DNA from 2 places in the Kluyvera fluvialis genome. Region 2 is predicted to be linked to the other one. Evidence: predicted binding sites of a transcription regulator. Region 2 holds the regulator's gene; the other holds the start of a gene.
The links. The regulator sigma-54, encoded in region 2, starts transcription at its own class of promoters, with help from an activator protein. The targets are predictions, from matches to a motif close to GTTGGCACANNTTTCGCTNT.

Region 1: the regulator sigma-54 is predicted to act here: its motif matches at 1,820-1,839, upstream of glnA (glutamate--ammonia ligase).

The regions. Positions count from the first base shown of each region.
Region 1 is NZ_AP046142.1:4,892,459-4,895,880, reverse strand. It holds gene glnL (nitrogen regulation protein NR(II)) at 1-130, opposite strand, end outside; gene glnA (glutamate--ammonia ligase) at 321-1,730, opposite strand; gene typA (ribosome-dependent GTPase TypA) at 2,111-3,422, shown strand, end outside.
Region 2 is NZ_AP046142.1:545,325-548,746, reverse strand. It holds gene lptA (lipopolysaccharide ABC transporter substrate-binding protein LptA) at 1-391, shown strand, start outside; gene lptB (LPS export ABC transporter ATP-binding protein) at 398-1,123, shown strand; gene rpoN (RNA polymerase factor sigma-54) at 1,169-2,602, shown strand; gene hpf (ribosome hibernation promoting factor) at 2,625-2,912, shown strand; gene ptsN (PTS IIA-like nitrogen regulatory protein PtsN) at 2,969-3,422, shown strand, end outside.

The DNA of each region.
Region 1 (3,422 bases), 620 kb from region 2:
CGCTTTGCGCCAGCAGTTGCTGCGCCGCAGGGTTCGCGTAGTGAACGGCTAAATCGTCATCAACCAATAAGATACTGTTGATTAACGAGTTGAGGATCTGCCCAGCATCGGGCAGTGCGCCTGTTGCCATTTAGCAGTCTCCTGAAAAGGCTTGCACTGTTTTAGTGCAGTATAGCTTTTAATTGATGAAAAGCGCGAAATATCAGGTTGTTGGTGGAGAAAAAAGCCCATCCTGAGATGGGCTGAAAGTTTCCACGGCAACTCAATTCCAGATGGCCGCATCACACGGCATCATCCAGAAAGTACAACTTAAAACGTTATTACACGCTGTAGTACAGTTCGAACTCTACCGGGTGCGGCGTCATGCGTACGCGGTCGTTTTCTTCAGTACGCAGGCCAATGTAAGCATCGATAGCTTCGTTGGTGAATACGCCACCGGCAGTCAGGAACTCACGGTCAGCGTCCAGCGCGTTCAGTGCTTCTTCCAGAGAGCCTGCAACCTGTGGGATCTCTTTTGCTTCTTCTGGTGGCAGGTCATACAGGTTTTTATCCATGGCTTCGCCTGGATGGATTTTGTTTTTGATACCGTCGAGGCCAGCCATCAGCAGCGCGGCGAAGCACAGGTACGGGTTAGCCGCTGGGTCTGGGAAACGCACTTCGATACGACGTGCTTTCGGAGACGCCACCACCGGAATACGGATGGATGCGGAACGGTTACGAGCAGAGTAAGCCAGCATCACCGGTGCTTCGTAACCCGGAACCAAACGCTTGTAGGAGTTGGTGGTTGGGTTCGCCAGGGCGTTGATAGCTTTAGCGTGTTTGATAACGCCGCCGATGTAGTACAGCGCTTGCTCAGACAGACCCGCGTATTTGTCACCGGAGAACAGGTTTACGCCGTTCTTGGACAAAGACATGTGGCAGTGCATACCGGAGCCGTTATCGCCAAACATAGGTTTTGGCATAAAGGTCGCAGTTTTACCGAAACGGTGAGCGACGTTGTGAACGACATATTTATAGATCTGAATTTCGTCCGCTTTTTTGGTCATGGTGTTAAAGCGGGTCGCGATTTCGTTCTGGCCAGCGGTCGCCACTTCGTGGTGGTGCGCTTCAACGACCAGACCCATCTCTTCCATGATAAGGCACATGGTAGAACGGATGTCCTGAGAGGAATCGACCGGAGGAACCGGGAAGTAACCGCCTTTCACGCCTGGACGGTGACCTTTGTTACCACCTTCGTATTTGGTGGAGGAGTTCCATGCGCCTTCGATATCATCGATAGCCACGTGAGAACCGGAGATGGATGCACCGAAACGGATGTCATCAAACAGGAAGAACTCTGGCTCTGGCCCAAACAGAACGGTGTCTGCGATGCCGGTAGCGCGCAGGTATTCTTCAGCGCGTTTAGCAATGGAGCGCGGGTCGCGGTCGTAGCCTTGCAGTGTGCCTGGTTCCAGGATGTCACAACGGATGATCAGGGTAGATTCTTCAAAGAACGGGTCGATGAGCGCAGTAGATGCGTCCGGCATCAGAACCATGTCAGATTCGTTAATGCCTTTCCAGCCGCCGATGGAGGAGCCGTCAAACATTTTGCCTTCTTCGAAGAATTCGGCATTTACCTGATGAGCAGGGATAGTGACGTGCTGTTCTTTACCTTTGGTATCGGTGAAGCGCAAATCGACAAACTTCACTTCATGCTCATTCAGCATCGTCAAAACGTGTTCAGCGGACATACTTTACATCTCCCGGATTTGTCATTGTCGTCGTGGTAACGAGGTCTTAAATCACTGCTTAAAAGTGGCGTTGTTGCCCTGAAAAATATAAAGCGAAATCTGTGCCAACTTTTAAATCACCCCCAAAAGGCGTTATCATGCGCACCATAGTGCAAAAGGGCTGCACCACGATAGCGTCTTTGCACCATTATAGTGCTTATCCCATTGAGTTGAGCACCATATTGGTGCAAATTGTGATTAGGTGCCCTTTTTATGCTCCGTGAAAGCGATCACAAAGAAACTCTGCAATACTTGTTTGCGGAGGATCTCTGTGATCCTGTTTTGTAGTGCGATTAATCCGTGTACAATAACGCGCTATTTCTAATGCCCGAGGCAAAGTTGTGATCGAAAATTTGCGTAACATCGCCATCATCGCGCACGTTGACCATGGTAAAACTACCCTGGTTGATAAGCTGCTCCAGCAATCCGGTACGTTTGATGCGCGTGCTGAAACACAAGAGCGTGTGATGGACTCCAACGATTTGGAGAAAGAGCGTGGGATTACCATCCTCGCGAAAAACACCGCTATCAAATGGAATGACTACCGTATCAACATCGTTGATACCCCAGGGCACGCCGACTTCGGTGGTGAAGTTGAACGTGTAATGTCCATGGTAGACTCCGTGCTGCTGGTTGTTGATGCAATGGATGGCCCGATGCCGCAGACGCGCTTCGTGACCAAAAAAGCATTTGCTCACGGCCTGAAGCCAATTGTTGTTATCAACAAAGTTGACCGTCCAGGCGCACGTCCTGATTGGGTTGTTGACCAGGTATTCGACCTGTTCGTTAACCTCGACGCGACCGACGAGCAGCTGGACTTCCCTATCATTTACGCTTCTGCGCTGAATGGTATTGCTGGTGTTGATCACGAAAATATGGCGGAAGACATGACCCCGCTGTATCAGGCGATTGTTGACCATGTACCTGCTCCAGACGTAGACCTGGATGGCCCGCTGCAGATGCAAATCTCCCAGCTGGACTACAACAACTACGTTGGTGTTATCGGTATCGGCCGTATCAAACGCGGTAAAGTGAAACCAAACCAGCAGATCACTATCATTGATAGCGAAGGCAAAACCCGTAACGGTAAAGTCGGTAAAGTACTGACTCACCTGGGTCTGGAGCGTATCGATAGCGACCTGGCGGAAGCGGGCGATATCATCGCAATCACTGGTCTGGGTGAACTGAACATCTCCGACACCATCTGCGACCCGCAGAACGTCGAAGCGCTGCCAGCGCTGTCCGTTGATGAACCAACGGTAACCATGTTCTTCAACGTCAACACCTCTCCATTCTGTGGTAAAGAAGGTAAATACGTTACCTCTCGTCAGATTCTTGACCGCCTGAAGAAAGAGCTGGTGCACAACGTGGCACTGCGTGTTGAAGAAACCCCGGATGCTGATGCATTCCGCGTTTCCGGTCGTGGTGAACTGCACCTGTCCGTACTGATTGAAAACATGCGTCGTGAAGGTTTCGAGATGGCGGTTTCCCGTCCGAAAGTTATCTTCCGCGAAATCGATGGCCGTAAACAAGAGCCATTCGAAAACGTAACGCTGGACGTCGAAGAGCAGCACCAGGGTTCTGTTATGCAGGCACTGGGCGAGCGTAAAGGCGACCTGAAAAACATGAATCCAGACGGTAAAGGCCGCGTAC
Region 2 (3,422 bases):
CGGTAACGTCGTGGTCACCCAGGGCACTATCAAAATTAATGCCGATAAAGTGGTCGTGACTCGTCCGGCGAACGAAAAGGGCAAAGAAGTGATCGACGGTTATGGTAACCCGGCCACGTTCTATCAGATGCAAGACAACGGCAAACCAGTAAAAGGCCACGCGTCGAAAATGCATTATGAATTGCAGAACGATTTCGTGGTACTAACGGGCAACGCCTACCTGGAGCAGCTAGATAGCAACATCAAGGGCGACAAAATTACCTACCTGGTGAAAGAGCAGAAAATGCAGGCGTTTAGCGACAAAGGCAAACGCGTCACCACCGTACTGGTTCCGTCGCAGATTCAGGACAAATCCAAAAGTCAGGCCCCGGCCCAGAAAAAGAGTAACTAATTCGTTATGGCGACATTAACTGCAAAAAATCTGGCGAAGGCCTACAAAGGCCGCCGCGTGGTAGAAGATGTCAGTCTGACCGTCAACTCCGGTGAGATTGTGGGCCTGCTTGGGCCAAACGGCGCGGGTAAAACCACCACCTTCTACATGGTAGTGGGTATCGTGCCGCGCGACGCGGGTAATATCATCATTGATGATGAAGACATCAGCCTGCTGCCGTTACACGCGCGTGCGCGTCGTGGTATTGGCTATCTGCCGCAAGAAGCGTCTATCTTCCGTCGCCTGAGCGTTTACGACAACCTGATGGCGGTGCTCCAGATTCGTGACGATCTCAGCAACGAACAGCGTGAAGATCGCGCGAAAGAGCTGATGGAAGAGTTCCACATCGAGCACCTGCGCGACAGCCTGGGTCAGGCGCTTTCCGGCGGTGAACGCCGCCGCGTTGAAATCGCCCGCGCACTGGCGGCAAACCCGAAATTTATCCTGTTGGATGAACCGTTTGCTGGCGTTGACCCTATCTCGGTTATCGACATTAAACGTATTATCGAGCACCTGCGCGACAGTGGCCTCGGTGTGCTGATAACAGACCACAACGTTCGCGAGACATTAGCCGTGTGCGAACGCGCCTATATCGTTAGCCAGGGGCACCTGATTGCCCATGGAACCCCGCAAGAGATCCTACAAGACGAACATGTTAAACGCGTGTATCTTGGGGAAGACTTCAGACTCTGATAGGGTAATGGTTACCGACGTTAGCGGGAGATATTCGTTCTGAACATGAAGCAAGGTTTGCAATTAAGGCTCAGCCAACAGCTTGCCATGACGCCGCAGTTACAGCAGGCCATTCGCCTGTTGCAGCTGTCTACGCTGGAACTTCAGCAGGAACTCCAGCAGGCGCTGGAGAGTAATCCCCTGCTTGAGCAAACCGATCTTCACGATGAAGTAGAGACTCAGGAAACCGTCGATAACGAAACGCTGGACAGCGTTGACGCATTAGAAAAACCGGATATGCCTGAAGAGCTGCCGCTCGACGCCAGTTGGGATGAAATCTACACGGCAGGTACGCCTTCTGGAACGGGCGTCGATTACCAGGATGACGAGCTGCCGGTTTATCAGGGCGAAACGACCCAGACACTTCAGGATTACCTGATGTGGCAGGTGGAACTCACCCCGTTTACCGATACCGACCGAGCCATTGCGACTTCAATCGTTGATGCCGTGGATGACACCGGCTATCTCACCGTCACGCTTGAAGATATTCGTGAAAGCATTGGCAATGACGACATCGGTCTTGATGAAGTTGAAGCGGTGCTCAAGCGGATTCAACGCTTTGATCCGGTCGGTGTGGCCGCTAAAGATCTGCGAGACTGTTTGTTGATCCAGTTGTCGCAATTCTCCCCTGATACCCCGCGTATCGACGAAGCGCGGCTAATTATCAGCGATCATCTCGACTTGCTTGCCAACCATGACTTCCGCTCGCTGATGCGCGTTACGCGTCTGAAAGAAGATGTGCTCAAAGAAGCTGTCGATCTGATCCAGTCATTAGATCCCCGCCCAGGTCAGTCGATCCAAACCGGTGAACCGGAATATGTCATTCCAGACGTACTGGTACGCAAGGTCAACGATCGTTGGATGGTAGAGCTTAACGCCGACAGCATTCCGCGTTTGCAGATAAACCAACACTATGCGGGGATGTGCAACAACGCCCGTAACGATGCCGACAGCCAGTTTATTCGCAGTAATCTTCAGGACGCAAAGTGGCTGATTAAAAGCCTGGAAAGCCGCAACGATACGCTGCTACGCGTTAGCCGCTGCATCGTTGAACAGCAACAGGCTTTTTTCGATCTTGGCGAAGAATATATGAAACCGATGGTGCTGGCGGACATCGCCCAGACCGTCGAGATGCATGAGTCCACCATTTCGCGTGTTACCACGCAGAAGTATTTGCATAGCCCACGAGGCATTTTCGAGCTTAAATATTTCTTCTCCAGCCATGTGAGCACCGAGGGCGGCGGCGAAGCCTCGTCCACGGCGATTCGTGCGCTGGTTAAGAAGTTAATTGCCGCGGAAAACCCCGCGAAACCACTGAGCGACAGTAAACTGACCACCCTGCTCTCTGAACAGGGTATCATGGTGGCCCGGCGCACCGTTGCAAAGTACCGAGAGTCTTTATCCATCCCGCCGTCTAACCAGCGTAAACAACTGGTCTGACTCTACTGATAAGGAAGACACTATGCAGCTCAACATCACTGGACACAACGTCGAAATTACCGATGCGATGCGCGAATTTATCAATGCGAAATTCGTTAAGCTCGAACAGTATTTCGAGAGGATCAATCAGGTCTATATTGTGTTGAAAGTGGAGAAATTGACGCACATCTCGGATGCTACATTGCACGTTAATGGGGGCGAACTTCATGCCAGCGCGGAAGGGCAAGACATGTATGCCGCCATCGACGGTTTGATCGATAAACTGGCGCGACAGTTAACCAAACACAAAGATAAACTAAAACAACATTGATTGTCCGAGCGGTCGCCCGGAATGCCCGGCATAGCGGGCGACGCTTAGGTGAAATTATGACAAATAATGATTTGGCTCTACAACTGAGCAATGTCCTTAACCAGGAATGTACCCGCAGTGCTGTGCACTGTCAGAGTAAAAAACGTGCGCTGGAAATTATCAGCGAGTTAGCCGCTAAACAGCTCAGCCTGCCACCGCAGGTGGTGTTTGAAGCGATTCTGACGCGTGAAAAAATGGGCAGTACCGGCATCGGCAACGGCATCGCCATTCCTCACGGCAAGCTGGAAGAGGATACGCTGCGTGCGGTCGGCGTTTTTGTACAACTGGAAACCCCGATAGCCTTTGATGCCATCGACAATCAGCCTGTTGATTTACTGTTTGCTTTACTGGTTCCGGCAGACCAGACCAAAACCCACCTGCATACGCTGTCTCTGGTGGCGAAACGTCTGGCGGATAAAACCATTTGTCGCCGCCTGCGCGCTGCGCAGAGCGACGAAGAGCTGTATCAAA